Regions from separate parts of the Oceanobacillus sp. NCCP-135 genome, predicted to be linked through region 1. Evidence: riboswitches for the same ligand, from Rfam matches in the RefSeq annotation. Region 1 holds a riboswitch; the other holds the start of a gene.

Evidence for each region. A riboswitch is a leader RNA that binds a small molecule or an ion and turns the genes downstream of it on or off. The one in region 1 is predicted to bind thiamine pyrophosphate.
Region 2: it holds a riboswitch for thiamine pyrophosphate, as region 1 does, so the genes downstream of both, thiT (energy-coupled thiamine transporter ThiT) here and AC6HVZ_RS04605 (YkoF family thiamine/hydroxymethylpyrimidine-binding protein) in region 1, are expected to answer to the same signal.

Annotation. Positions count from the first base shown of each region.
Region 1 is NZ_BAAKSZ010000004.1:131,709-147,810, reverse strand. Features, by position in the region: gene trpA (tryptophan synthase subunit alpha) at 1-41, shown strand, start outside; gene AC6HVZ_RS04620 (hypothetical protein) at 737-922, shown strand; gene AC6HVZ_RS04615 (hypothetical protein) at 1,135-1,290, opposite strand; gene AC6HVZ_RS04610 (TetR/AcrR family transcriptional regulator) at 1,372-1,971, opposite strand; TPP riboswitch at 2,204-2,310, shown strand; gene AC6HVZ_RS04605 (YkoF family thiamine/hydroxymethylpyrimidine-binding protein) at 2,516-3,124, shown strand; gene AC6HVZ_RS04600 (ECF transporter S component) at 3,117-3,695, shown strand; gene AC6HVZ_RS04595 (ABC transporter ATP-binding protein) at 3,692-5,362, shown strand; gene AC6HVZ_RS04590 (energy-coupling factor transporter transmembrane component T family protein) at 5,343-6,122, shown strand; gene AC6HVZ_RS04585 (lipoate--protein ligase family protein) at 6,159-6,983, shown strand; gene lipA (lipoyl synthase) at 6,980-7,924, shown strand; gene AC6HVZ_RS04575 (heavy metal translocating P-type ATPase) at 8,127-10,019, opposite strand; gene AC6HVZ_RS04570 (heavy-metal-associated domain-containing protein) at 10,082-10,303, opposite strand; gene AC6HVZ_RS04565 (hypothetical protein) at 11,171-11,389, shown strand; gene AC6HVZ_RS04560 (DUF421 domain-containing protein) at 11,477-12,172, shown strand; gene AC6HVZ_RS04555 (hypothetical protein) at 12,506-13,285, opposite strand; gene AC6HVZ_RS04550 (CotY/CotZ family spore coat protein) at 13,739-14,323, shown strand; gene AC6HVZ_RS04545 (thioredoxin family protein) at 14,622-14,957, shown strand; gene AC6HVZ_RS04540 (hypothetical protein) at 15,143-15,319, opposite strand; gene AC6HVZ_RS04535 (ASCH domain-containing protein) at 15,521-15,985, opposite strand.
Region 2 is NZ_BAAKSZ010000001.1:158,878-174,979, forward strand. Features, by position in the region: gene AC6HVZ_RS00690 (VanW family protein) at 1-818, shown strand, start outside; gene AC6HVZ_RS00695 (thiol-disulfide oxidoreductase DCC family protein) at 779-1,177, opposite strand; gene AC6HVZ_RS00700 (tetratricopeptide repeat protein) at 1,314-2,429, shown strand; gene AC6HVZ_RS00705 (nitroreductase family protein) at 2,505-3,107, shown strand; gene AC6HVZ_RS00710 (ABC transporter substrate-binding protein) at 3,104-4,105, shown strand; gene AC6HVZ_RS00715 (iron ABC transporter permease) at 4,110-6,134, shown strand; gene AC6HVZ_RS00720 (YceI family protein) at 6,293-6,829, opposite strand; gene AC6HVZ_RS00725 (M3 family oligoendopeptidase) at 7,074-8,852, shown strand; TPP riboswitch at 8,914-9,014, shown strand; gene thiT (energy-coupled thiamine transporter ThiT) at 9,127-9,699, shown strand; gene AC6HVZ_RS00735 (hypothetical protein) at 9,779-9,916, shown strand; gene AC6HVZ_RS00740 (hypothetical protein) at 10,266-11,687, shown strand; gene AC6HVZ_RS00745 (Glu/Leu/Phe/Val family dehydrogenase) at 11,839-13,218, shown strand; gene fdhF (formate dehydrogenase subunit alpha) at 13,371-16,102, shown strand, end outside.

The DNA.
Region 1 (16,102 bases):
AATTGATCAAGGGAAGTGCAACTGCTGAATTTGTTTCTTAGGTAGGTTTTCGGCGGAACCTTGATTAAATTGGTGAATGCACAACTTCAGGCGGGTGATTCACAACTTCTAGTGATGGTGCACGACTTTGAGTGAATGTGGTTGTTGAGAGGAGTTCTCACGGACAGTGCGAGCTTGGATTCGGGCTGTTTTGTCCATGAGAAGTGTTCTCTTGGACAGTGCGAGATGGAATCTGGGCTCGTTTGTCCGTGAGAGGCGTTCTCACGGACAGTGCGGCTTGGATTCGGGCTGTTTTGTCCATGAGAAGTGTTCTCACGGACAGTGCGAGCTTGGATTCGGGCTGTTTTGTCCATGAGAAGTGTTCTCTTGGACAGTGCGAGATGGAATCTGGGCTCGTTTGTCCGTGAGAGGCGTTTTCATGGACAGCGCGGGCTTGGATTCGGGCTCGTTTGTCCGTGAGAGGCGTTCTCACGGACAGTGTAGAAAAACCGGGTGGGTGAATATAGAGAATGGAAAAAAAGAATGAGAGAATAATGAGTGACAAACCGCAATATGAGGAAAAGTTTCATCCTATTTTTTTGATACGTTGGTTGCAGCAACAAAAGTTGTGACAGATGAAGAATTTGAGTTATTTTTCTGATTATATCACCATGAATTAAACATATTAAGAAAGAATTCTTACTACAATTCAAGAGATTGCAAGTACGGAATTCTTCGAGAACAGGGATTCCGTACGATGACATTTCACTCAAGGTTACCAAAAACTGATACTGGAAATATGAGAATTATATTTAAAATTGATGATAACGAGAAAATTATATTTTATTTCGTTGTTGGAAAACAGATAACCAAAGACCCAGATCCGCAGAAGATATTTATTCCAAAGCTGACAGTGTTAAATGACATAGAAGATAGTAATTAGGACTTGACAGAAATGGAACATACATATAATTATATATGGTTCAATCACATTTTGCGGGAAGGGTTGATTAAGTTGCTTTATTCGGAACCGGTATAATGTGTTTTTAAAGAAACAAAACTATTAATTTCCCCGTACTTTGTGAAAGATCCTTATATATTAATGATATATAAAAAAACCAGTTGTCCCCAATATCTGGAGACAACCGGTTTTCATTATCTTGCTAATGAACGAATGAAGTCATAATCTAATGCTACTTTTTCTCTTTGCAATTGTTCTTCATTTTTTTGATAATAATAATCTCTGGTCTTTCTATTCAACATCAATTTAGTTTGATTTTTTTTACTGTTTACTTTTCTCAATCTCATCATTTTCACACCCTTATCTTTTTAAAATGACTAGTCAGTTTACATGATATTGTTGTATTTTTAATATTGTTACACACAGTTACATTATGTCAAATATGCAAACATTGCCGCTTCCATTTCTTTAATGCGTTTCTCCACTTTATCTTCGTCATAGCCAATCGTTGCATGTAGCCAAATACCATCATGCAATTCCCAGAACAGTGCAGCTGCTTTTTCGGGGTTGATATTCTGTTTGAATTCACCTGCATCTATTCCCTCTTTAATGATTTCCTCTGTCATTGAGAACATGACATCAAAGCGATCCGTAAGAATGTGCTGCACATCTGGTGAGTCTGTTGAATAAAGCCAGAACTCAATATGAACACGCATCATCTTTTTCTTGTTTAAGTCATACGGAATATCTGTATTAATCCAATATTTCAGTTTTTCCCTTGGGGTATCCATCTTATTCAAACTTTCTTTAAGTTTCTCGAGGGATTTTTCTCTGTTCTCTTGAAGTAGATTGATAAAAATATCTTCCTTGCTTGCAAAGTAATTATAAAAAGATCCCTTACTTAATTTTGAATAACTCACAATATCATCCACCGTGGAAGCATAATATCCTTTTGCAGAAAAACACTCCAATGCAGCCTGAAGTAACGACAGTCTTTTCTCTTCTTTTGCTTCATCTGAAATCCTTGGCAATTTCTGCACCTGCTTCCCATCAATAGATTAAAACTGACTGGATAGTTTATATAAATTGTAGTCTATTTTGACACAATTTACAAGGGTTATGCTCCAAATAGTTGTGACATATTTTTGTCCGATTTAAAAGGCGTTTTTTTTGAATATCCTTTCTTTTCTATGTTATTTGTTAATTAAGCCTTTACATTAAATTTATTCATGTTACGATAGACGTAGAAAATTTCTATAGCAATATTAGCACTAGGGGAGCTGTTAAATCGGCTGAGAAGGACTGTTATGTTCTGACCCTTTGCACCCGAACTGGATAATACCAGCGTGGGGAAGTGTGGTCGATGTGTATATGTTACGTTTATTTTTGATGACAATACATACTAGTCAGACTGCATTCCCCAGGGATGCAGTTTTTTTATCGTCTAGGAAATTATAAAATTTGTGGCTGTGGATAACAAAACAACCGAAGCAGCCACGCCCAGCGCTTTTGTTCTAGGCAAAAAATCTAAAAATCGGTGTAGACAGGCACCTATCAAACTAGGAGGGGTTTCGTATGACAAATCAAACTTGTACTATAAGTGATCTTGCGGGGGTTAGTTTTTCTATTCATCCCATGACCGACAATTTTATCGAGATCATAAAAGGAGCATTGAATGAAGCTGACACAACAAAGGTATTTATGAAAACAGATGATGTGACGACAACGGTAAGAGGAAAGCTTGTCCATGTTTTTGACGTAACAAAGGCTATTTTCATGTATGCATCGAAAAGCGGTGAACATATAGCATTTCAAGCAACCTATTCATTAGGATGTCCAGGTGATTCGTCAGATGACATTTACATGGCAGAAGATGATAGCCCACTAAATGCTGAACGAATAAATAATATGAAGCAAACAGTTGCCTCCAAATTTTCACTCTACCCTCTAGGTGACGGAAATTATATGAATATGATTTATGAGCAGATCGAAGCAATGAAACAGTATGTTACAGTTTCCCCTTCTCATTACTCAACCCGCTTAGATGGAGAAGCAATTGCAATATTCAATGGTCTGGAACAAGTATTTAAAGCAACAGTTCAAGGTGGATCCAGTCATACGGTTATGACTGTTTCTATTTCTGCGAACAGTCCCTCACATAATGGAGAAGCGAAAAATGAATAACTGGCGTTTTAAAGAAATCGTTGTAATGTCAGCACTGTCAGTTGTTTTCGCAGTTGTTTATTTAGCCTTTTTACCTGTAGGGAAAATCCTTGTAGGCTTCTTCGGTCCAATAGGCTATGACCTTATTTTTGGTATTTGGTTTATTGTTTCCATTATCGCTGCATATATCATTCGCAAGCCTGGTGCAGCATTTTTATCAGAAACCATTGCCGCAATGATCGAAGTTTTAATCGGCAATGCCGTTGGTCCAATGCTTATTATTGCGGGTATGATACAAGGAATTGGTGCGGAAGCTGCTTTTGCTGCTACACGCTGGAAAAACTATTCTACATGGGTGCTTATGGCTGCTGGAGTTGGCTCCGCAATAACCAGTTTTATCTATGGTTATTTTATGAGTGGTTATGTCGCACTAGCTACAGGTTATGTTCTGGCAATGTTTGTAGCACGTCTCATTAGTGGAGCACTGATTGCCGGGTTATTAGGAAAGGCATTAAGTGATGGCTTAGCAAAAACAGGAGTCCTATCCAGCTATGCTTTAGGCAAAGAATATCGAAGGAAGTATTCCGCATGATACCATTTATTAAAGTCAATCACCTTTCCTTGCGATTTGAAAATCAACTAAAAAAGGATATCCTATCCGATGTATGCTTTGAACTAAATCACGGTGAAAGCATACTACTACTTGGACCAAGCGGTAGCGGTAAAAGCACACTGTCTTTTTGTCTAAATGGGATTTATCCAAGGGAATTAGACGGTGAATTCCAAGGTGATATTTTTATAGACGGTAAGAAAACAACAGACTACCGCCCTGGTGAACTAAGTCAACACATCGGTGTCGTATTTCAGGATCCCGAAACACAATTCTGCATGCTTACTGTAGAAGACGAGATTGCTTTCGGTTTGGAGAATATCCGCGTTCCCAATAATTTAATGGAAAAGAAAATTAATCGCGCTCTGGATTTGGTTCAAATGCTTCCATTTAAAAATGAGATGATCGCCTCTCTCTCTGGTGGGCAAAAGCAAAAATTAGCATTAGCCTGTATTCTCGCCCTTGAGCCTTCACTTCTTGTTTTAGATGAACCAACAGCAAATCTTGATCCTGTTGCAACAAAGGATTTAATACAGACCATTCACAATTTAAAAGAAAAAACCAATTGTTCCGTGATTATCATTGAACATCAATTAGATGGTTGGACGGAATTAGCTAAAAGATGTCTGCTTCTAAATAAGGATGGAGAAATTTTCTATGATGGTTCATTGAGAAATGCGATAAAAGATAATATTCTTCATTTCAATTCAGAAGGGATTTGGCTTCCTAAAGTCACCCAATACCTGTTGCAGCATGTACCGAATGAAACAAAAAATATTCCATTAACGATGGAGGAGTTTTCTGAGCAGGCTTATTTATGGCATCCAACAGAGTGGAAGGAGACTAGACAAATTAATCCTTTACGCACTCCTGTTTTATTGGATGCTTCCCATATTACCTGGTCCAGAAAAAACAAAGAAATTATTAAAGCTGTGTCACTTACGATTTATGAGGGTGAATTCATTGCCATTGTGGGTGCAAATGGTAGTGGAAAAACCTCCCTCTCTCGTTTATTGTCTGGAATTCAAAAACCCACTTTCGGTACCATCCAATTAAAGAAAAAAATGCTAAAACAATGGAAGGAATCCGATTTACGCAAAAACGTAGGCTATGTTTTTCAAAATCCAGAGCATCAATTTATCACAAATTCTGTTTTTGATGAGGTGGCATTTGGGTTAAGACTACAGAAAAAAACAGAGGAAGAAATTAAGGAAAATGTAAATTCTATATTGCAGATCTGTGGTCTACTCCAATACGCAAATGAGCATCCATATACATTAAGTCAGGGGCAAAAACGCCGGTTAAGTGTAGCAACGATGATAATCGATAATCAGCAATTGCTTATTTTGGATGAACCAACCTTTGGACAGGATGCCCATTCAATCATGGAACTAATGAAGCTTTTGCAGGAGCGCTATTTATCTGGAACAACCATCGTTATGATTACACACGACATGGAGCTCGTGAACGACTATGCCACAAGGGTTATTGTAGTGAACGAAGGAGAACTATCAGCTGATTGTACACCAGCAGAGTTATGGAATACAGCTTCTGAAAAACTGAGCGAATGGCAATTGGAGATCCCTATACCGATACAACTCAAAAATAAATTTCAAAAGGAGACCAGCTATGTTTTTACATCATCTTAATCCAAGTATAAAAGCACTGACCATTGGAATAAATGTTATTCTGCTGGCGCTCATTTTCGACCCTGTTACACCTTTTGTTTTTCTGTTATTTACTATCGGTCTGACATTTACCTGTGGCAGGATTAATATTAAAAAATATCTGTTCTATTTTATTCCGTTTTCTATACTGGCCTTTGGAATGTTATGGACCACCATTGCCTTTGCTGATACACCGAAAAATCCAGATGATATCATCACAGTTTTTGGTTTGGCTTATCCAAGAGAATCACTGTTGACAGCAATCGCACTTTCCTTACGAGTGTTAAGTGTAGCTGCTTTATCATTGTTATTTATTTTTACGACAAATATTGTTGATTTTATATTAAGTTTGATCCAGCAGCTAAAGCTTCCACCAAAAATTGCCTATGGAGTCTTGGCTGGCTATCGATTCTTGCCAATGATGAAGGATGAATTAACAATCATTCATGCAGCACATCGAATACGTGGTGTTAATCAGGCGCTCACGTGGAAGGAAAGGTTGAGCCAATCTAAACGCTATTCGATCCCATTATTAGCCAGCGCCATCCGTAAAGCTGAAAGAACTGCAATTGCTATGGAATCAAAAGGTTTTACTGGGGATAAAAACAGGACATTTTATCGTCGTTTTACCATTTCATCAAAAGATTTCCTCTTCCCCATCATTATGTTTGCCGCTTTTGCAACAGCTGTTTATACATCAGTGCAACTTGGCTATTTCAATTGGTATAACGGAGAGCTTTAGGATGATCCAAACGATTTACATGAAGGAGGGAATTATGTGAAAGAGGAATGGGGTTTTTTAGATACAGGATTTCAAAATGCTGCTGAAAATATGGCACTGGATGAATCTTTGCTCAATTGGCATAGCGAGGGGAAAATCCCTCCCACCTTACGAATGTATGGCTGGTCAAAACCAAGTCTTTCCATTGGGCATTTTCAATCCGTCGAAGCAATTAACTTTAAAGCATTAGAAAGGCATAACTGCCAATCCGTCCGGAGATTAACAGGCGGCAGTGCTGTGCTTCATGATGATGAACTAACATATAGTATTGTGATTTCTGAGGAACACCCAAATATTCCGGGTTCCATCAGGGAAGCTTATTACAGTTTATCCAAAGGACTTCTGGAAGGATATAAAAACTTAGGTATCCATGCTGATTACGCATTACCAAAAGGAAAATCAGATAAATCCGCAGTCTGTTTCGAAAGAGCTTCCTTCTATGAGCTGATGGTTGATGGGAAGAAGATATCAGGAAATGCCCAAACAAGAAAGAAAGGTGTTTTGCTTCAGCATGGTTCAATCCCAATTACCATCGATGAAAAGTTGTTATTTGATTTATTCCGATTTCCATCTAAAAAAATTTTAGAGAACAAACGTATGGAGTTTTTTCAAAAAGCCTCGGCGATTCAACAGCTTACAAATAAAACGCATACGTTTGAAGAGATAAAGGCTGCTTTTATGGAAGGCTTTCGAACAGGATTAAATATAACTCTGCGGCCAATTACATTATCTGAAAGTCAATGGCAAGAAATTTACGAATTAGCAAGGACGAAATACGCATCTGTTTCATCAACTATTTCAGAAGGGATTGAAAAAAAGTGAAAAAGCAGCAGGAATACATCCGAAAACCAGACTGGTTGAAAATAAAAATTAATACAAACAAAAGCTATACCGGATTAAAAAAGCTGATGCGCGATAAGAAACTGAATACGGTATGCGAGGAAGCAAAATGTCCAAATATACATGAATGCTGGAGTGAGCGAAAGACAGCTACATTTATGATTTTAGGTGACACCTGTACACGTGGTTGTCGCTTTTGTGCTGTAAAAACCGGTCTGCCGAATGAATTGGATTGGGGAGAACCACAGAGAGTGGCAGAATCTGTAACCATTATGGGATTAAAACATGTCGTAGTAACTGCGGTAGCTCGTGATGACCTAAAGGATGGCGGTGCTGCGGTTTTTGCAGAAACTGTCCGAGCAATTCGCCATGAAAATTCAGGCTGTACCATAGAGATACTTCCTTCCGATATGAAAGGAGATTATGAAAGCCTGCACACATTAATGGACAGCAAACCAGATATTTTCAATCATAATATTGAAACCGTCAGACGATTAACCAAACGGGTACGTGCTCGAGCGATGTACGACCGGTCTCTGCAGCTTCTCAAACGCGTCAAAGAGATTGCCCCAGCCACTCCAACGAAATCGAGCATTATGGTTGGACTTGGTGAAACAAAAGAAGAAATCATTCAGGCAATGGATGATTTACTAGCACATAACGTGGATATAATGACAATCGGGCAATATTTACAGCCATCCAAGAAACATCTTTTTGTGGAGCGCTATTATCATCCAGATGAATTCGCTGAATTAAAGGAGATCGCCCTGGAAAAGGGATTTCGCCATTGTGAATCAGGACCACTTGTCCGTTCATCCTATCATGCAGATGAGCAAGTCAGCCAGGCATCTGCACAACGCAGAATTAAATACATGAAAGGTTATGAGAAACAGGAAGATAAAAGGATTGACTTTAAATTTTAAGGATCTTTCACAAAGTACGGGGAAATTAACAGTTTTGTTTCTTTAAAAACACATTATACCGGTTCCGGGTAAACCAATTGAACCAACCTTCCCCGCAAAATATGATTGAACCAATTTTAATTATATAGTATAAAAAAACAGGCAAGCTTAGCATCAGCGTGCCTGTTTTTCATCAAAAGGAGTATGGGTAAAATCATTTTTATTAGTTGGTCTCTGGTATTGCTGCATTCATTTCTTTTTCCTCATTTACACCACGCTGTTTATATCTCACTAAACGGATAGCATTTAAAATTACAATCAATACGCTCAGTTCATGGATCAACATTCCTGATGCCAAGAATACTTTGCCTAGCAAAACTCCTGCTAACAGCAATGCTACAGTTCCTACTGCAAAGAACATATTCTGTTTCATATTGCGGACAGTTGCTTTTGCCAAGGAATAAGCATATGGGATGTTGTTCAGTTTATCTGCCATTAATACAACATCTGCTGTTTCCATTGCTGCATCTGTACCTGCTGCACCCATTGCCAGTCCGACATCTGCCAGGGCTATTGCCGGTGCATCATTAATTCCGTCCCCTACCATCGCAACACGGTATCCTTCAGCCTTCAATCGTTTAATATGATTCACCTTATCTATCGGAAGCATTTCTGCAAAGACCTGATCGATGCCAAGCTGACCAGCTACTTTTTTAGCTGTATGTGGATTATCCCCTGTCAGCATTACCGTTTGTTTTACACCTGTAGCTTTTAATTCTCTTATTGCGTCAGCCGCTTCCTGGCGAATTTGGTCAGCGATGGAAATGACGCCTGCTAGCTTATTATCAATTCCCACGAATATCGCTGTGTTACCATTCTTTTCTTCCTGAACAGCATAATTTTCAATGTTTCCTGGAAGCTGGATTTCATTTTTATTCAATAGCTTACGGTTTCCGATAACTACCGATTTTCCAGCAACAGTTGCATACAATCCATGCCCTTTCTCAACGGTGAAGTCTTCTGGTTCATTTATTAATGTGAGTCCACGAAGTTCTGCTTCATTAACAATAGTCCTACCTAAATGATGCTCAGAAATTATTTCAGCTTCTGCTGTTATTTTTAAAAGTTCTGCTTCTTTCATTCCAAAAGCTTTCAATCCTGTTACTGCAGGTTTCCCTTTAGTAAGCGTGCCAGTTTTGTCAAAAACAATCACATCGATTTTTGCGAGATTTTCCATAACCTCGCCACCTTTTATTAATGTACCATTCTTGGCCCCATTACCAATTCCGGCAACAAGTGATACTGGAGCAGAAATAACAAGTGCTCCAGGACATGCTATGACTAAGAAGGTGATAGCTAATTCAACATTCTGTGTGAATACAAAGACTAAGACAGATAATACAAGGATTGCTGGAGTGTATACATTTGCAAATCGTTCAAGGAATTTCTGTGTTTTTGCTTTCGCTTCCTGTGCTTCTTCAACCAATTCAATGATTTTTGCAAACGTTGTATCATCTCCGACTTTTTCTGCTTCAACTTCGACATATCCATTATCAATAATTGTTCCACTAAAAACCTGATCTTTTAATTTTTTACTTGCAGGAACAGATTCTCCTGTAATTGCCGCTTCATTAATAAATGCTTGACCAGAGACGATTCTGCCGTCAATGGCAACTTTTTCACCTGATTGAATCAGAATGCGATCCCCTTCTTTAATTTCGTCGACAGGCATGATCATGCGTTCACCATTTTTAAGTACAGTTGCTTCAAGTGGTGCCATATCCATTAATGTTCTAAGTGATGAGCGTGTTTTTTCCAATGTTCTTGCTTCTAAATATGCCCCGAACAAGAATAGAAATGTTACTGCTGCTGATTCAACATATTCTCCAATAATCAAAGCTCCGATAACTGCGATTGTTACAAGCAGTTCAATACTAAATGCTTTCATCATGACAGACTGGATTGCTTTTTTCGCAATGGAATAACCTGCTACAAACGTTCCGGCGATAAGTGCTATGTTTTCCCAAATTTCCATATCCAGAAAATGAAACATAAGTGCTAAAGCTAATAATATTCCCGAAGCAATAACGACATGAATCTTTTTGATTTTACCCATTTTAATTTACCCCTTTCGAAAAATGTATGAGCTGCTCCTGCTGCAGGGGCAGCTCTGTAAACTTAAGCTGTCTTGCTTGATAATACCGGATAACCTAATTTTTCAATGGTTGACTGTAATTTTCCTGCTGTAACATGATCTTCATCAAAGGTTGCTTTTACTTTGCTGGAATTAAACATTACCTTTGCTTCTTCTACTCCATGCATTTTCCCTAAATTACCTTCGATTTTTTTAATACAGGATGGACAAGTTAATGGTTCTAATTGAAATTTAATTGTTGTCATTTTGTTTCTCTCCTTTGTTTTGTTCTATCTTCATTGTAGATGCTGTTCTGAGTTGATTCCTTGACGTAGGTCAAGATTTAACTTTTATGTGGAATTTGACGAAAAACGACTAATCCTTTTTACTTTTGCCTTTCTTAGTCGAAAGCATTTACATTAAAACATAAGTGCCACATAATACTGAATGGATATTCAAAAAAAGAAGTGGAGGCATTTTAATATTGTATATGCAGGAAAATTTAATGCAATCGATTAACAAAAAAAGACAAGAAATGATTAAGTTAGCCTTTAAGAGGACGTTCAAAAAGTCCGGTCCTGTTTTTCCTCATCCCTATCCTGTTTACGTATTAAATCGATTATACGACCTGAGGATAATATAGTTAAAGTACGTAGCTAGTGGACCTTTATCTGGTTCGTATATCTCGTATGCATTCCACATGGCAAATAAGCCTTCTTGGTAAATTCCTGATGCGTGTCTCTTATGTTTAATCTGTGGATGTGGTAGTGAATTCTAGTTCATTCTGCTTGAAAATTTCTTCGAATGTTACTTTCTTTTTATCCATTTGCCACCTCCTGAGCTTTTTAGATCCTTCTTTGTATCTACAATTTGTATTAACTTTTAATTTGGTGGCATAAATTATATCGAACTAACGTCTGTATATCTCTATCTGCCATCCTAGGTAAAGTTAATTTGCTAGTAATTATCCATTATTTTAGAACATATGTATCTATATATAAAGTACTTTATCAGAATTCCTGGAATAATACCGCTATTTTTGATTGTATTAGCGAAAGAGGGATCATTCTATAAATTAGATATTCATAAAGTATAAATCCTAGATCCAGTGACAGGAACAGATACATTTCTTAATGAAAGCATTGGAATTATACGAAAAAGTATTTGAAATCGAGCGTGCGAAGATTACAGATTTCCCCAATGGTAAAAATGAAATCATCTTTAGGGTATACGGCGTACACCTTCACATGCTGGATAAAAATCTAACTTTTGAGTTGAAGCACCAAACTCAAATGAACCTCAAACAATTTGGTTTAACATCACTGTCCCTGATGGCTTTACAAGTCTTCTAGCCGAAACTTGGATTAACATGTCCACTCCGGTTGAATCCTCATCCAATTGGCAATCATGATAACAGATTATTGGATTGGAGTGCTCATATGAATTTTATAGCATTGGCAGTAGAACTAGTTACCGGATTTGTTGTCCTGTTTATTTTAATTAAAATACTTGGCAAAAAAATCATCGATCAGATTACACCGTTTACCTTTATCGCAGCGATTGTTCTGAGTGAGCTGCTAGGAAATGCACTGTATGATGAGAAAGTCGGAGTCGAATATATTATCTTTTCCATGACATTGTGGGCAATCATGATTTTTGCTGTGGAATTTCTTAGCCAGAAGTCCCTGCTGTTCCGAAAAATTTCTGAGGGTAAGCCATCGGTGTTGATTCACAACGGCATTATCAATCGCAACCAGCTGAAAAAGAATCGCATGAATATTAACCAGCTTCAGAGCCTCTTGCGCCAGTCTGAAACTTTTTCAATCCGCGAAGTTGCGTATTGCTATCTTGAGGCAAACGGATCCATCAGTATCCTGAAAAAAACACCGAAGCAGAAGTTGCAGCAGGAGGATATAGAGCTTCCGCCGAAAACGGTGCATGTTCCAGTGACGCTAATTCGTGATGGGGAATTGCTACATGATGAACTAGTGGAAATCAGGAAGAGCTCTGACTGGTTAAAAAATGAGCTAAAAAATCAGGGAGTTGATAATTTCCGTGATGTTTTCCTGGCTGAGTGGTTGGAAGGGGAAGGACTTTTTGTGCAAACTTTCAAACAGGTATCAGGTGAGTACTAACGTCAATGATATTAGAACCCTTTGGATTGTAATATCAAATGATACTTTACGAAGATGTGAACATTTGGGAAAGAAAGAGGAATACTTTTGAATGATTTTCAAATTATCTGAAGAGATCCAGTAGTGTATATTTCAAGATATGGCGTAACTAGTAGAGAATATGCCTTAGCACTGGCTTACTTGGGCATCGATATTAAAATTGAACTATATATGGAATTTCCCATAGAGGAGGATTGCTACAAAAAAAAATCACGAAAAAACCCTGACAGCTTGTGGCAGGGTTTTTGTAGTATGAGCTTAACCTTTACTTTCTCTACTATTTTCCAGCATTCCTTATGGTGTAGTTGTCGGTGGAGTTGCAGGTGCTGGTGTTTCTGGTGCTGCAGGTGCTGGTGTTTCTGGTGCACCAAATACAGTTGTATTAGGTGTTAGATTTTGAGGATTATTAATAGTTACAGGACCTGTTTGCTCACAGCGGCGCTTATTCAGATCTTTAAACTTGCCATTTCTTTCAATGCCTTGACGAAGTACTGTAATGTGAGTACGCACAATAGCTTTGAATAAGAGTAAATTAATAACAGTTCCACCAGTAGCATCTGTAGCTATTAAATCCTGGAAGAATTGTGCTTCAACCACCGGAGCAGTTTCAATTACTTGATCACCAGGACAGAGTCCCTTAACATCTGTATGCTCCTGGAAGAATACGCGGATTGGAATACGCAGCCCTATTACCCCAAGAGCGGTTTCGATATCAAGTGTAGCAGGGATATATCCTAAATTAATAACTTTATCTTTAATAACGGTTACCTCTTGCACAATATTCGTATAGTCTGGTGTTACCCGAACATTCACTAGTCCCCCTACGAGACCACCAATGAGGTCAAGAATAGCAGTAGGATCAAGTGGACCGCCTGCCCCGAGGGGACCAACGGCAGCAGGTAATAAAAATTCTGCAGTTTTTTGTACATCTTTTGAACATATTACCTTTTCAACCAAGGCCCCCTGTTGACATTCACATTTTTCCTTCCCGCAGCTATTACAACAATGATGATAGTGTCTTTCATCATCTTCATAATACTTATTCACATTATAAAAATTTCTTCTTTGACTCATTTATCCATGTCTCCTCCTTTTAAGTTATTAATAGAAGCTTTTCTGCCTATTAATTGCATTTAATCTATTAGCTAGAAAACTTCCTTACGCTAATATATATATGTTATTATTTTGCTTTTGAATAGATAGATGTACCTGTACAAGCGCACATTTCTAATATATTATTTTTAAATATGCTTTTCTAAAGACCAAAAAAGCCAGTGATCAACTGGCTTTTCTAGGTAAGAGTATATTCATGGGTAAATCTACTACAAGCTTGTATCGATTTATATTATGTTTATGCATTTGATAATAAATTGAATCAGCGCAACTACCAACGTATACACACATTTTACTATTTTTTTAGGACAACTAACTCATTTTTAGTAGAAAATAGACTATTATACAATCTTTACTATGTACATTTCATACAGTAATAGTGAATTAACTATACTGAATAAGGAGAGAGATTTTATGGGTAATTATAGGAATAGAGAGTGTTATAAACCTGAAAAAAAGAACGTAGATGATTGTGTATGTGATGTAGTAAGGAATATTGTTGAGGTACAGGATGAAGTGCTGGATAATTGTTGTGCAACCGGATGCGATAGCTCCATTCAACAACTGCGCGGTACAAAGTACGGACTTGATCCACAAAATACAACGGTTCCATTCATGCTTTATTGTAGCGGTACTTGTAAACCATTTGTAGGCAGTGGTGTATTTCGATCCCCCGCAAACGAAGAATCATTCTTCGGCTGTGCAGAGTCTCCTGTTTTCAGGGCAAAACATTTTGTTAAAGGCAGTGACTGCTGTGTAAAATTAGAGCTTTTATTACCAGTTGCAAAAAAATGTGGAATTGTAGCACCTGTCCTGGATAGCTGCAGCAATTCGATTTGTTCGTTTTTCCCAGCAGATGATCATGTAACAGACTTTCTTGCGACAGGAATTTGTTTAACAGTCAATTTAGAACATTTTATTGGTATTACTTGTTTAGATCCTATTACACCATTACCAGCCAAAGAATTCCCCCATTCCAATAAGCATACAAACTACTAATTTATCCTGCCTCTAGGGTAATTAAGTTTTTTCATTAATAAGTGCTGCAGTATAACTCTTCTATGTGCGGGAGGCATATTATAATAAAATGAAGTAGACTTCCTAATTGAAGAGGTCTACTTCGAATTTTTTCTGTCTTTTTTTAGCCTGATTATGTTAGAATTGCGGAAACATATGATATGGTATAGGTAATCCGGTAAGAAAATTAGATCTAGAGACATCCTAAATTGTAGTAAACACTATGCATACTAGGAACCCTAATTTATTGCCATAAAAACAACATTGGGAGAATTAAAACATGAGCGAATTTAAGGAACTAACAAGTATCGGCATGGTAGAAAGCTTCATTGAAGACAACCAACTGGCATTTCTTTATATCTCACGTCCCAACTGCAGTGTCTGCCATAGCTTACTGCCACAGGTTCAGAAATTAATGATGAAATACCCAGAAATATCACTTGGTCATATAAATGCAGAGGATGTAGAAGAAGTCGCTAGCCGCTTTTCTGTATTTACTGTCCCAGTACTATTGCTTTTTGTCGAAGGAAAAGAATATATACGTGAAGCACGAATTGTTCACATGGATCTTTTTGATGAAAAAATTAATAAAATATATGAAAATGTGGTTGGATAATCATTCGAATATCTTAGAAAACTTAGCATTCGCCGTAAAGGATCGCACTCTAAAGTATAAGGGTTTCTAATATTTTTGATTGTATCTTTCATCCCTAGCCTCTTGTCCAATGACACTCCAAAATTTCTGATCTTTTTCTCCTTTTGGAGGCATACTCCCATATAAAGATAGTAACGAATTTTTCTTTACATTACTATAATTTCTTCTGTTTCTTCATGATAATTAAAATCCACTTTATCACCAGGTTCAGCATATAATTTTTCCCTTATTAAGATAGGTACAGTGATTTGATTTTTAGATGATAACGTGGAATAAGTGGTTTTTAACTTCCTCTTTTCACTTTTATCTTCAAGTTTTGACATCTAAATTTACACCTTCCCTTCTTTACTTATATAAAAAGTAAAGGAGCAACAATTTTCATACATTTCCTCGTGCAATTTGAAATGCTACCTTGCCTTCAATAAAAAAACCACTGACCAAAGAAAACCGTGGATCTAGCGTGACTATTATTCATATCCATGATGCTTTTCCAAAATATACTTTCTTTACAGCCAAGCACATTTTTATTTGTAGATCACACTAAATTCTTCACAAACCACCAGCATGTCCTCATTGAATTCCTTATCCAAATTCACTAATTCATTTGTGAAAAAATCAATATGAACCCTTCTCCAGTATGCCAAGCTTTTATCCCCTTCCCCCTCTTTTGCAGCGAATTCGGCACTGACTTCATTAAAAGGCAGAATGCGCACATCAATCGTTTTAGTGATGACTTCAGCCTCCCCCTCCCAATCTATAATGATATTGAATTCACCCGCTTTTGGGATCGGTTCTTTTTCAATGTCATATAGTAAATGCAGTGATGAGGTAGCTGTCTTTTCTCCTGCTTTTACTAAATCAGCAAGCTCTTTCGCCATTTTAGCATCAGACCCAAATGGCCATGCAGTATATGTTTTATTTGACCTTTCACCATCATCCAATGTTTCCAGATAGTTATTCCACATTTTCTGAACTGAATATTTCTCCATCATGACTCTCCTCGTATTAAAGATAGTATCATTATAACTGAAATTCCGAATGCAAACCAAAGGAACACCCAATGAAATCCACAATAATAAGAGCATTGCAAATAGCCTCTGCCAGGT
Region 2 (16,102 bases), on a different contig from region 1:
ATCATGTTTTTGCAGAAGTGGAATTTAATGATAATAAAATAATCTTGGATAAATTGGAAATTAAACAATATTCCCTTCCGTATATGGATGATCTTTTTATTGATGAGAAAAAATTAACTTTTTTGATGGATATATTACAGGAAAAGATTTATAAAGCTCCAAGTAATGCTGCATTAAATAAAAATGGAAAAATAATCAAGGAGAAGCCTGGTGTTACAATTGACAGGGATAAATTTAGTGTATTATTTCGCAACATGTTTTACAGTAGCAGTAATATAAAAATGGAAGTTCCAAAAAAGCTTGTTTATCCTAGAGTGGATACTGCATTGTTACAGGAAATAAAAGTAAAAGAACTGGGAAGCTATGTTACTCATTTTAAGAAGAGTAATCTGGAACGATCCCATAATATATCACTTGCTGCAAAGGCAATTAATAATTCTGTTGTCTTTCCCGGTGAGATATTTTCCTTTAATGAAATTGTTGGTGAACGGACAAAAGAAAGAGGATATAAACGTGCTCCTGTAATTGTAAAAGGAGAATTGGCAGAAGATATTGGTGGCGGAATATGTCAGGTCTCATCCACTTTATTTAATGCAGTAGATCTAAAAGGCATACAAATTATTGAAAGGTATGAACATAGCAGAAGCGTGCCATATGTGCCGCCAGGTCGTGATGCCACTGTTAGTTGGTGGGGGCCGGATTTCGTGTTTAAGAACATGTATAACCAACCTGTTTTAGTAAGGGCATATTCGGAAAATGGGAATATGCAAGTCAGCCTTTATTCTTCAGAGGATGTAGAATATTTTTCCGGAAAATAAAATCCGTTTTCTTTAGGATTAATCCGACAAGCCTCTCCACATTGATTTACCGGAACAAGCTTCCTGTTAGCCGCGATTTTTTTATAAATAAAATCACCCAGCCCAATCCATCTCAAACCATACATAAATGGAAGTAGGATCCACATTAAAGGTAATAACTTTGCAATTTCGATCAAAGCATTAAATCCATTAAACCATTGCCCTTCATGATGTACATGCAAACTTGTTTCCATTTCGACAGGATAGTCCCTAATGGAACGAAATGATTCAAATGAAAGTTTATTTCTCCAGTCTATTTTTTTCCAAAGGGTTGATGAGGTTTTGCACATTTTACAATAGCTATCATAGAATACGATCATTTTTATCCCTCCATTCTATCTTTATTTTATCATTATATGATAATAATTCCAATTTACTTATTTAGCGGTAAAACCTTTTAGAAAACAGGGAAATACTGTTACACTAAGAAAAAGAGAAAGATAGGAGCAGTGTTAGATGGATATTTTAAATTTGGATGAAAAAATAAAAGAAATAATAACAGCTGAAAACAAAAGTGATTTAGAAGTAATTGTAGAAGAATTTAAGCGAAATCATTTCCCCAATGTATTATCTAAATCAAAGCAATGTAGAGAAAAGTTTAGCACAGATGAAAGGCTCACGAAATTATTAGCTATTGTTGAAGCAGTTAGTCATGCACAGATAGGAGAAAACAAAGCTTCTGCTGAAATTATGACCAAGCTTTATCAGTCATCTTCTAAGAAGAAGCATGATGAGTTGATTTTATATGCTGAATTAGCATTTATGAGTGACTATCGACTTGCCCGGAGAATAATGTCTGAGGCTGTCAAGCAAATGGAAGATGTGGGAGAAACTGACAGGATAAAGCTTGCTCGCGGTTTTTTAGTGTTGGGTGAAGCAGAAGAAAATCTGGAAAAATTCACACGTGCAATCAAGTATTATCAGCGTGGTCTAACTTATTTTCAGGAAGATGATAATCGTGATAAATACATGATCTTGTTTTTACATTTTAAGCTTGGTGTATTATATTCGACGGTTAATAACGCAGAAAAAGCAATTAATTATTTAAATAAAACAATTAAACTTGCTGGAAAAGATCAGCCTGAAATGAAGATTAACAGCCTTGTCAGTATTGCTAAAACCTATGGTAGTAAGGGTGAGGAGGAAAAAGCCTATGCTTATTTAACCGAAGCAATTGATTTGCTTGATGACTCTTCCTTAGCTGAAACAATGGTGCATGCTGAAGCATATACAGAGTTGGCCTTTTATTACTTTAATCAATCAAGGCTTGAGGAAGCAATACCAAATTATACAAATGCAATAGAAATTTATTTAAAACTTCCTTATTCTGCAAGAAAGTTAGGAATGATTTATATGCAATATGCTTACTGTCTGGAACATAAAAAAGAGCCGAACCAAACACTTGCAGGTAAAAAATATGAAAAAGCGATTGAAAAGCTTGAAAAAACAGATGATCGGGAACTGCTGGAAAATGCGCTTGCTGATGTTATTTCATTTTTCGATAACACCAACAATCCCAGAAAGAAAAAGTATTTCGAAAATAAATTTGTGAAAATGACGAACACGCACTAAAAAGATTAGATTGACAAAACAAATAGATTACTATAATATCAAAATTGATAATGATAATCATTTTCAATTAGGAGGGTGAAGGCAATTGAGTTAGTGGATGTAATGCGTAACAGACGTACAATCCTTGATTACAAGTCAGAAAAAGTTGATAGGGATTTACTATTGGAGTTATTCAATCACGCTGCATATGCACCAAATCATCATATGAAACAGCCATGGAGGCTAAAAATATATGAGGATCAGGCGCGTTCTTCATTTGGCGAGAAGATTGTTGATAGTTACATAAGACTAAAATTATTAAAAACGTCAAATGAAGATAAACTAAATAAAGCAAGAAAATCCTATGATCGTTTTTTTACCTCTGTTCCGCATCATGCGCTTTTTTATATGGATAAAGAGGATAATGGCGGCTATGTAGATGATGAGAATATTGCAGCAGTCTGCGCATTTATTCAAAACTTTCAACTGGTTGCTTGGGAGAAGGAAATCGGAACGATGTGGACAGCGAAGCAAACGTTGTTAGATGAAGTATTTATTCGTGATATTGGCTTATCTCCTGAAAAACATAAGCTAATAGCGGTGGTACAAATTGGTTATCCTAATAAAATACCAAAAGTAAAAGAACGAACGCAAATAGAGGAAAGTATTGAGTGGATAAATGAGGAGTGGGACAGATGAAAAAAACATACTTGCTATTCTTTCTTTTCATCATACTGGTCTTAGCTGCATGTGGTGGCAATGATGATACAGAAGGTACTGCTAATGAATCAAAGTCTGAATCAGCTAATAATGAACGAACAATTACTATAGAGGATGCAATGGGGGAGCAGTCAATCGAAGGAACACCGGAAAATATTGTCGTTTTAGAGTGGTCCTATGCTGAAGATTTACTTGCACTGGGAATTCAGCCTGCAGGGGTTGCGGATTTGGATGGTTTCCATCAATGGGTCAATATTGAGGCGGAATTTGATGAAAGTGTTGAAGATGTTGGTACACGACAAGAGCCGAATTTAGAGGCGATTTCCCGCTTGGATCCCGATCTGATAATAGGAGTCCAATTTAGACACGAACAATTTTTGGACAGTTTAAAAGATATTGCGCCAGTTGTTACATTTGCTCCATATGGTGAAGAAGCAGTACAGGATCATTATCAAAATATGATTAATGAATTTCAAACAGTCGCGAAGATTGTGGATAAAGAAGCGGAAGCGAAAGAGATTCTTGCAAATTTAAACAGTTTTACAGAAGAACAAATAGAGCGAGTTGCTGCAGCAGGATTAGAAGGATCAAAATATATTACTACACAGGCTTTTACGGCACAAAATACGCCGACATTGCGTTTGTTTACAGATAACTCGATTGTAGCTCAGGTTATGAGTAATCTAGGCTTTGAAAATGCCTATCAATCTGATAGCGTTGAAATATATGGCTATAGTGAAGTAACTGTTGAAGCACTACAAAATTTTCAGGAAGAAAATCTTCAATTCCTATACATTGTACAGGAAGAAGATAATATTTTTGCTGATCAGCTTAAAGGAAATCCGGTTTGGGAGAATTTAAGCTTTGTACAGGAAGGAAATACACATCAATTACCTGGTGATACGTGGACATTTGGTGGAGTTTTATCGACAGAAGTACTTACAAAGCAATTAGTCGATGCAATGGTAAGTGAGTGATTTGATGGATCAAACTTTAAAAAAATCAATGGTCGCGGTTCTTACCTTCGGTGGTGGAGCCGCCCTTTTATGTCTTTTAACATTTATTCATATTAATCAGGGCAGTGTATCGATTTCAGTTGGGTCAGTTATCGATGCCATTTTTGCTCCGAAAGATACATTGGAGCACCATACGGTTCGAATTTTAAGATTGCCTAGAGCAGTGATGGGGATAATTGCAGGTGGGGCACTGGCGGTTGCTGGTGTTATTTTACAAACCACTACAAAAAATCCGTTAGCTTCAGCAAGTACTTTAGGTATCCATTCGGGTACTTACTTTGCAGTTGTTATTAGTACGGTGTTTTTTCCTGCTGCTTTACTTGGCAATGGAATAATTGCAGCTTTCTTAGGTGGCATTTTCACATTTTTCATTGTATTTATACTTTCAGGGGGAAATAAGGCAACCCCTGTTCGAATGGTGTTAGCTGGAATGATTGTCACTTTCTTATTTTCATCTTTGACAAGTGTCTTGCAAATATTTTATGAGAATGAGACTGCCGGTATTTTCTTATGGGGTTCAGGTACACTGGTACAAAACGATTGGAGTGGTGTGAATTTTTCGTTTCCCTTTGTTCTTATTTCTATGGTTGTAGTATTGTTTATGACATTTAAATTGGATACATTGACATTGGGTGATGATGTTGCAACAGCACTTGGCCAGCATGTTAATCGTGTAAAGTTTGTTTCCATTATTGCAGCAGTTTTATTAACGTCTGTTACAGTAAGTGTTGTTGGACCAATTGGTTTTGTTGGTTTAGTTGCTCCACATATTATTAAATTAATCGGGTATCGAAAACATTTGCCATTAGTGATTGCATCGTTCCTTTGGGGAGGCAATGTACTATTGCTTGCAGACATATTAGCCCGAGTGATTGATCCGTCGTTTTCAGAGCTTCCGGTTGGGGCAATAACGGCATTAATTGGTGCACCATGGTTAATATATTTAGTACTTCGCATGAAAAAAACAAAATATGGGGAAGAAAATTCATCTATTCTAGCTGGAAAAGTTAAGACAGGATTGTCGCTCAAAGTTATATTGCCGGTTTTAATGTTAGCTACTCTTGCTGTGTTGGCTATCAGTTTAGCTTCTGGAAATGATGGGTTTGAACCAATTATAACCTTTCAGGCACTATTTGGAGAAACTGATGAATTTATGAGAAATTTAATTCTTGATCTTCGATTACCACGTGCACTTGTGGCTTTATTCAGTGGAATGGTGCTGGCAGTTAGTGGATTGATTTTTCAGGGAGTTTTGCGTAACCCACTAGCTGATCCATCAGTAATTGGAATTACTTCTGGGGCTGGAGTAGGTGCTCTATTAACGATGTATGTATTTGGGGTATCCGCTATATGGATACCGGTTGGTGCAATGATTGGTTCCTTTGTTTTCTTTATTATGGTTATGATGCTGGCAATCCGGGCAGCTTTTCAACCGACAATATTAGCCTTGTTAGGTATAGGTGTATCTGCATTTGGATCAGCAATTATTCAGATTTTGGTTGTACAAGCAGATATGGGCGTTGCTTCAGCATTAACATGGTTGTCTGGAACTACTTACGCCAAGGGATGGTCCGAGTTGTTTAATTATCTAATATGGCCAGCCATTATTCTTTTTCCAATCCTATTTATGAAGATTCGAATTTTGGATACGTTGTCTTTAGGTGATGACACAGCACGGGGCTTAGGGGTTAGAGTAATGTCTACACGTTTTCAATTAGCGTTTCTGGCAACAGTTCTGGCGGCGTTTAGTGTAGCCGCTGTTGGTGCAATTGGCTTTGTGGGGTTAATCGCACCACATTTTTCCCGGTTGCTCGTTGGACCAGCTAATCAACGATTATTACCTGTTACCCTATTTATTGGAGGATTGTTATTGCTGATTGCAGATGTGTTTAGTCGAACCTTGCTTGCGCCAAATGAGATTCCAACAGGTATTCTTGTTGCGATAATTGGAGCTCCTTATTTCTTGTGGTTGATGAAGAAAAGAGCATAAATGTATTTAAAAAAGTCCTGGAATGAGATCCCTTCTCTAAATCTATTACTGGGACTTTTTTATGTTAAAAGGTAGTTCGAAGTTAACTATCAAAGCCAATTCAATAAAAAATGGGGTAGCATTTTCATTCAGAAAATGCTACCCCATCATTATTTTTATTAACCTTCTTTGTGTACTTCTAATTCAAAGTTGATTGATACGTCTTCACCTACGAGAACTCCACCGGTTTCAACAGCAGCATTCCAAGTCAAGCCAAATTCTTTTCGGTTTATTTTAGTTTTACCGCTGAATCCAGCTACTGTACTACCACCCATTGGGTCTTTGCTTTGTCCTTCGTAATCAACGTCAATTGTAACTGGTTTAGTTGTTCCGCGAATGGTTAGGTCACCTGTTACATCATAGTTGCTGTCTGATTTCTTCTTAATGTCCGTAGCAACAAATGTGATTTTTGGATGATTTTCAGCATCAAAGAAATCAGCTGAACGCAAGTGGTTATCACGGTCTTCGTTTCGTGTATTAACACTTGCCGCATCAATTGAAACTTCAATTTTTGAATCTGTTAGGTCTTCAGGATCTGCTTCAATTACAGCATCAAAATCCTCAAATATACCTTTCGCTTTAGAAATCATCATATGCTTAACAGAAAATCCTACTTCACTATGAACTGTGTCTACTTTCCAAGTTGTTTTTGCCATTGTAATCCCTCCAAAAGTTATATTAAATATGTTACTTACTTTATGTTACTAAGTATATTGTCTTGAATTCAAAATGTCAAGTGTTTTTACACTTCGTATTTAAAATGCCCTTGTATATTAAATTTAACCACTTTTCAATACGTTTTCTTTTAAAATAAACTGTTTCTGGTGCTAAGATTCTAATATTTCGTTATAATAGAAAAATAGGGTAAAAAAATAATCCATATTTTTAAGGAGCGATTTTATGCAACAAACGTATAATCCAACTTGGGATTTACAGGTGATTTTCCCCGGTGGAAGTGAATCTGAACAATTTCATACATATGTAACTAACATACAGAATGATATGGAAGAGCTTTTAACAGCAGTTAACAGTTTAAACTCAGATCAGGAACTAGAAGAAAAATTAATTGAGATTGTCAAACAACTTGAAGATACAACGAAAAAATTGCGTGAAGCATTTGCATTCGTAAGCTGCTTAAGCGCACAAAATGTAAAAGACGAAAAAGCCAGTTTGTTAGTAGGTAAGAGAAGTGCGTTAAAGGCAGAAATGGACGAGATCCGAACAATTTTTGAGCAAAAGCTTGCTGTAATTGATGACCGAGCATGGAAAGGACTTTTAAAACATCCGGATCTGAAGGAATTAGCATTTGTATTAAATGAAAATAGAGAAAGAGCAAAAGAACAATTAGCAGTGGAACAGGAAGTGTTAATGAATGATCTTGCAGTTGATGGTTATCATGGCTGGAGTCAAATGTATGACACAATAGTTGGAAATATGAGTGTGGAAATAGAAGAGGATGGAAAGGTTAATTCCTATTCTGTTGGACAGGCTTCCAATAAATTAAGTAATCCAAATCGTGCTGTACGTAAGCATGTGTATGAGCAGTTGGGCAAAGCCTGGAGAGGACAATCTGATTTAATTGGTCAAACGTTAAACCATCTGGCAGGTTTCCGATTGCAAAAGTATAAACATCGAAACTGGGAAAATGTATTAAAAGAACCACTGGCTATTAATCGAATGAAGCAGGAGACGCTGGATGCCATGTGGACAGCGATAACAAATAATAAAAAACATTTCGTGGCATATTTAGAGAAAAAAGCTGATTTATTAGGGTTAGAAAAATTAAGTATGTACGATATTGGTGCACCATTATCAGACACAGTAAAAACTTCCAGCTACACAGAAGGAGCAGACTTTATAGTTGATCATTTCCGTGAGTTCAGTCCAAAGATGGCAGACTTTGCTCAAGCTGCATTTGAAAAAAGATGGATTGAAGCAGAAGATCGACCTGGTAAGCGACCAGGAGGATTTTGTACAAGTTTTCCAGACAGTGAACAAACACGAATTTTCATGACTTATTCTGGTACCTCATCCAATATCTCGACGCTTGCCCATGAACTGGGTCATGCATATCATCAGCATGTGATGAATGATGTTAATGGTTTAAATCAAGGATATGCGATGAATGTAGCAGAAACTGCATCCACATTTGCAGAAATGATTGTTGCGGATGCCTCTGTAAAAAATGCACAAAACAAAGAAGAAAAATTAGCACTACTGGAAGATAAAATACAGCGCAGTATCGCATTTTTCATGAATATCCATGCACGCTTTATTTTTGAAAATAACTTTTATGAAGAGAGAAAACAAGGTTTGGTTTCGGTAAATCGTCTGAATGAACTAATGATAGCGGCACAGAAAGAGGCATATAGTGGTGCAGTTGAGAATTATGATCCGAACTTCTGGGCTTCCAAGCTACATTTTCATATTACCGGAACACCGTTTTATAATTTCCCCTATACATTCGGATATTTGTTCAGTCTTGGTATCTACGCATATGCCAAGAAAAAAGGCGGTAGCTTCGAGGACGACTATATTGCATTGTTACGTGATACCGGCAGAATGAATGTGGAGGAATTAGCTGAAAAGCATTTGAATGTCGATGTAACAAAAACAGACTTTTGGGAAAATGCAATTCAATTATGTGTTGAGGATGTTGAAGAATTTCTATCCCTTTAGTAAATTTGTTATTATTTGAAAAATACGTTATAATATAAGTAACAATAAAAGCATAATGATAAAAGCCTTCAGGGGGAGCCATTTGGCTGAGAGTGAACATTTTGTTCTTACCCTTTGAACCTGTTAGTTAGTACTAGCGTAGGGATGGTGGTTTTTTTGATGGATAAAAGTAATGTGAGCGGATTCTCCCCATCAGGAAATCTTCCCCTTGGCATTGCTTTTTTTGTGTTTTAAAAAAATCAGAAATTAGCTTTAGAAAGGGGAAGAAATTCTTATGAGATCGAAACGTACATTGTTTTTAATTGAAGTGGCGATATTTGCAGCAATGGCATTACTCCTTGATATTCTGCCGTTTTTATCATTTAAAGTATGGGCCCAAGGTGGCTCTGTATCGTTTGCAATGATACCAATATTTATTGTGGCATTTCGCTGGGGAGTGAAGGGCGGTATTCTGGCTGGACTCCTCTGGGGGGGATTACAGTTGTTATTCGGACCGGCGATATTCACACCTTTACAAGGATTTTTGGATTATATCGTCGCATTCTCTGTGCTGGGACTGGCGGGGATTTTTGCGAAACCAATACAGAATGCTATTAAGGAGGAAAAGGCGATTGTGAGTCTCTCTTATATTCTTTTAGGAACATTGCTTGGGTCGGGGTTGCGGTTTTTGGCCCATTTCACGGGGGGGATTGTATTCTTTGGTGAATATGCACCTGAAGGACAGCCTGTTTGGATATATTCTTTGATTTATAATGGTTCTTACATGTTGCCAGGATTCCTAATCAGTGGAGTTATTGTGTATTTTTTATTTTATAAACAGCCAAGAGCTTTGCTAAACACCGTTTAACCAATTGAAAATCTGCTCACATTAAGGTAATCTCATAGATACAGAGATTACCTTTTACTATTTTGGGAGATGATTTTATTTGCGTGAATTAATAGGTAAATGTATATCATGTGGGAAAAATGTTTATTGTGAAAATGGCTTTTTTGATGGGGTACATGAAAACGGCAAGCTGCTCTGTAATGAATGTGCAGATAAAGAGATCAAAAATAAGAATTAGATAATCAAGGAGGATAAAGGATAATCTATTACTATAAAAGGATTATCCTTTTTAACTGTTTAGCGTACTATAAAATTAAATAATCGGTTTGTTCTACCATTCTTATGTGACAGAATATAAACATCATCTTTGTTTACACCTTTATCTTTCAATATACGTACATCAGTTTTTCAGTTGTTCATCAGATAAATATTCTCTAATAAATGATTCAAATGATCTCCTTCGCATATTACAAATATATTCCCATTTTTGTAACGGTTAAACATAGATTTATTAACATTGACCAGTAGCGTTTCTTTTCTCCTTTGCATAGGCTATAGCACTATTCATCAGGAGAGGAAGAGCTGAAATGGAGCTTACGTTATCCCATTGGTTATATGGGCTATTCACACTAATAATTATTGGTACGATGATTTTTCGTAAAGGGGTAGTATTGCCTTCGTTACTCGGCACATTTGTAATTGCCTGGGTTTATAAGGGCAGTCTAATTGATGGATTTACAGGTATATTTAATGCCAATTTGGTGGCTGCAAAAGAGCTTTTCAGTATCTTTTTAATTATTACTTTTATGTTGGCACTACTGCATTCATTGCGAGATTTAGGGGCAGATCGAAGAATGATACAGCCAATTCAAAAAATGATGGTCAATGGCCATGTATCATACTTTGTTTTAGTTGGAGTAACCTATGTAATTTCATTATTCTTTTGGCCGACTCCTGCTGTTCCATTGATATGTGCATTACTTGTTCCTGCGGCAGTAAGGTCAGGGTTGCCAGTAATGACAGCAGCAGTTGCGATCGCTCTTGCCGGTCAGGGGATGGCACTGTCCTCCGATTATATAGTCCAGGTAGCCCCAAGCTTATCTGCTGTATCAGCTGGGATTGATACAGCCTTGGTTGCAGATAAGGCACTTGTTTTATCATTAATTGCTGGTGGAGTTGCGATTCTTTTAGCATATTTCATGTACCGAAAATCGATTCGTTCCAACTATGATAAATTAAATGAAAAGGACTTACAAAACATGCAATCCACCACGGAATCAGCTAATACAGCATATACTAAGAATTTGTCTAAGTGGAGTAAATTATTTGCTGTTGTTGTTCCTTTAGCGTTATTGGCAGTTGTAATTTACATGGTGTACGAAAAGCTTTTATCAGGAAGAATGAGTGGATTTGAAGGTGGAGATGGTGCTGCATTTGTCGGTGGTGTTGCTGTTATTCTACTATTATTGTCTACAGTAGCTTTTGGAAAACAGCATGCCCTTGATTATATCAGTAATCATATAACAGATGGATTTGTATTTGCTTTTAAAGCGATGGGACCGGTCATACCAATTGCTGGGTTCTTCTTTTTAGGAAGCTCGGATTTTTCCGGGAATATTTTAGGGGTGGAAGAAAATATGCCTGCCTTGTTATTTGATCTTGTACAATCTACACAGGAATTTTTGCCACAAAGCGCATTATTGGCTGCATTAAGTGTGTTAGTAATTGGAATAATAACTGGACTAGACGGTTCTGGTTTTTCAGGTCTCCCTCTAACTGGGGCAATAGCAGCATCGCTGGAAAACAGCTCTATTGATGCAGGTACCTTAGCAGCAATTGGGCAAATGGGGTCAATCTGGACAGGTGGAGGAACGATTGTTGCATGGTCTTCACTTATCGCTATTGCAGGATTTTGTGGTGTATCCGTTATGGAGTTAGTTCGAAAAAACTTTATACCTGTTATTATCGGGCTTGTCTTAGCCACACTTGCAGCTGTATTCCTGCTTTAAGAAATAACTCAAAATAAAAAAATCAATAATTGAAAACGAAGTCTTCAGTCATTTTTTGAGTTTGATTAAAGCGTTTTCATTGGTCACTTTATTTTTCTTTTGTTACACTTTATAGTAGATCAATTTTAGTCGCAGATGGAGGTAGTACTACATGGTAAATCAAACAGGATTAATTGTTGAAAAATCATTAAATGCATTATTGGATGATGAAGCATTTCTGCCCGAATTACAGGGTTCTTTAAGGGAAAAGGCATTTACATCACTGATTTCGATTCTTTCCACACCTAACCACGTGAATAAATCATTTTTGCGAGTAGCATTGGAAAATGGAAATGTTGTGCGGATTCCAGCTTTTCGTGTACAGCATAACAATATTTTGGGCCCATACAAGGGGGGAATTCGCTTTCATGAATCGGTTAATGAAGGGGAAGTAATTAACTTGGCAGCATTAATGACACTTAAAAATGCGTTGCATGATGTCCCATTTGGTGGTGGAAAAGGTGGAGTTGTCATCAATCCAAGAGATTATGAAGTGAAGGATCTTAATTTAATTTGTAGGAAATATGTTCAGTATTTTAGTCAAATCATTGGTCCAGATAAGGATATTCCAGCACCAGATGTCGGAACAAGTGCAAGGGAAATGGACTGGATGATGGGAGAGTATAAAAGCATTCATCCAGGGAAGAATTATCGGGGAAGCTTTACAGGAAAAAGCGTCGAAAATGGTGGGTCTTTAGGTAGAAAAGAAGCAACAGGAAAAGGTGTTTACTTTACATTCCGTTATTTAATGCATGATTTTATTAAGCAGCAGCATGAATGGCTGTCAGAACGAAAGAATACTTTTGCGAAAACTGCTTTAGCTCATTATGATAAATCATTAACATTGGCTTTTCAGGGCTTTGGGAATGTGGGGTCTGCAGCTGCTCTAGAGGCTTATCAATGTAATAATCTAAATAACAAAATCGTAGCAGTAAGTGACCGTAATGTAACTCTTTACAATTCAGACGGACTTGATATACCGGAATTAGCTAAATTTACTGCCAAAAACAAAGGAGATTTACCTGTTGATGATACACAATTAAAAGAAGCAGGTATAAAGGCTGTCGTCAAGGATCGATCGGAAGTACTGAGTCTGGATGTTGATGTTTTATTTTTAGTTGCATTAGGGAATCAGGTTCATAAAGATAATAAGGAAGATATTAAAGCTCCAATTATTGTAGAAGGGGCAAATGCACCGATTACAGGTGAGGCTGATAGTTATTTAAATGATAAGGGAAAAGTAATCATTCCAGATATTTTAGCAAATGCGGGTGGCGTAATTGTTTCTTACTTTGAATGGCTGCAGGGAAGAGAAACACAATTTTATTCCGAAGAGGAAGTTTTTAGAAGGCTTTTCAATAAAATGCAGGAAACATTTGATATTGTATTGCCACAATACTTTGGTGACCATTTTCCTTTAAGGCAAAATTGTTATATACATTCGGTTATGAAAATATCAACCATATTATATCGTCAGGGTAAGCTTTATTAACGTATTAAAATGAAAAGACATTCTACAATATTCGGGATGTCTTTTTTGGTGTTTATTCAAATAATTATAATAATTCAGGTTTCGAAATGGTTATTTACGGGGATTGTACATATAGATAATAAAGTCCATTAAATAAAAGGGGAGGAGTAAAAATGCAAGAACATATCGTTGTAACAATTAACGGTTCGGAATATTTAGCTGAACCTGGCCAGAATCTGCTGGATTTAATTAACACAACAGATCAATTTGTTCCACAAATCTGTTTTAACGAATCACTCGGTCCTGTGCAAACATGTGATACTTGTATGGTAGAAGTAGATGGAGAGATTGTACGGGCATGTGGGATGCAAATCACCACTGCAATGGAAGTAAACACGGTTATTGAGACATCAAAGAAAGCACAAAAAGAAGCACTTGATCGTATTTTGGAAAATCATGAATTATATTGCACTGTTTGTGATTATAATAATGGAACTTGTGAAATTCATAATACCATAGCTGAATTTGGGTTGGAGCATCAATCACGTCCATTTCAACCTAAACCATATGAAGAAGATCATTCAGGGTCATTTTACCGCTATGATCCTGATCAATGTATTCTATGTGGAAGATGTGTTGAAGTGTGTCAGGATGTCCAGGTTAATGAAACCCTTTTAATCGATTGGGAGCGTGATCAGCCTCGGGTTATCTGGGATAATGATGTTCCGATTGATCAGTCGTCCTGCGTTAGCTGCGGACAATGTGTGACCGTTTGTCCCTGTAATGCTCTAATGGAGAAGCCAATGCTGGGTGAAGCAGGATTTATGACGGATCAATCACCAGGTTTATTGCGTTCAATGATTGATCTTACGAAGAAAACGGAATCGGGTTATGGTCCTTTATTTGCTATTTCAGATACGGAAGCAGCCATGAGGGAAGAAAGAATTGTAAAGACAAAAACCGTTTGTACATATTGTGGGGTAGGATGTACATTTGATGTCTGGACGAAGGATCGCAAAATTTTAAAAGTTGATCCTCAAAAAGACTCGCCAGCAAATGGGATTTCTTCCTGTGTTAAAGGGAAGTTTGGCTGGGATTATGTGAATTCACAAGAACGGTTAACACGTCCGTTAATTCGGAAAGATGACTATTTTGTTGAAGTGGAATGGGAGGAAGCGCTAACGCATGTTGCAAAGCGTTTTAACGAAATTAAAAAAGAAAAAGGTCCTGATGCACTTGGCTTCATATCTTCTTCCAAAGCAACTAATGAAGAATCGTATTTAATGCAAAAATTTTCCAGACAGATTATTGGAACAAACAATGTGGATAATTGTTCACGATATTGTCAGTCACCAGCAACCAAGGGACTTTTTCGGACAGTAGGGCATGGGGGAGATTCAGGTTCGATTGATGATATTGCTGAGGCGGAAATGGTTATTATAATTGGATCAAATACAGCTGAATCTCATCCTGTACTGGCATCAAGAATAAAGCGCTCTCAAAAGTTGTTCGGACAGAAATTATTTGTTTTTGATCTTAGAAAGCATGAAATGGGACAACGTGCTGATCGATTTGTTCAGCCAAAAAGCGGTACGGATTTAGTCTGGCTTTCTGCTGTTACAAAATATATTATTGATCAAGGCTGGGAAAATCGAGTTTTCATTGATAAATGGGTTAATGGTTTTGAGGAATATAAGGAAAGTTTAAACAAATTCACCTTAGAATATGCGGAAGAACTGACAGGTATTTCTGAGGTGGAATTAATTGAAATAGCTAAAGAGATTGTAAACGTTGAAAAATTAGCAATCTGCTGGGCGATGGGAGTAACACAGCATCAACTTGGAAGTGACACGAGCACCGCCATCTCTAACTTATTATTAATTACCGGTAATTATATGCGAAACGGAACTGGCGCATATCCATTAAGAGGTCATAACAATGTGCAAGGCTGCAGTGATTTTGGAAGTATACCGAACTTTTTTCCAGGGTATGAAGAGGTAGCGGATGAAGAGGTAAGGAACCGTTATGAAGAAGCTTGGAATACAGAATTACCGACTACACCAGGCAAAGATAACCATGAGATGATTAAAGCTATCCATGAGGGAGAATTAAATTCATTATTTGTAATTGGAGAAGATACAGGAATTGTTGATGCGAATATTAATTATGTTACAGCAGCATTTGAAAAATTGGATTTCTTTGTTGTTCAGGATCTATTTCTAACACACACAGCGCAATATGCTGATGTGATCTTACCAGCAGTTCCAAGTCTGGAAAAGGACGGTACCTTTACAAATACAGAAAGACGAATTCAAAGGTTATATAAAGCATTGGAACCCGTAGGAGAGTCAAAGCCGGATTGGGTTATTCTACAGGAATTGGCAAAAGCGCTCGGAAATGATTGGCATTACAATCATCCATCGGAAATTATGGATGAATCAGCTTCACTTGCGCCGTTATTTGCAGGTGTTAGCTACGATTTACTTGAAGGCTATAATAGCTTGCAATGGCCTGTTACAAAAGATGGTACAGATACCCCTTTATTATATTCTGATGGTTTTCCTTTTGAAGATAATAAGGCAAGATTATATCCACTGGACTATCAGTTGATGTATGACACAAATGATGAATATGATTTGCATGTAAATAATGGCAGAGTACTGGAGCACTTCCATGAAGGAAATATGACATTTAAATCTCCTGGACTTTTAAGGGAGATGCCTTCATCCTTTATTGAAATATCACCAGAACTGGCAGAAGAAAGAGGAATCAAAGAAGGTGCTGAGGTGAAATTGATTTCAGAAGTAGGAGAAGCAACTGGTATGGTTCATATTACGGATCGTGTAAGTGGAAAAGAGCTTTATTTGCCACTTAATTCAACTGGTAAATCCGCTGTAAATTATTT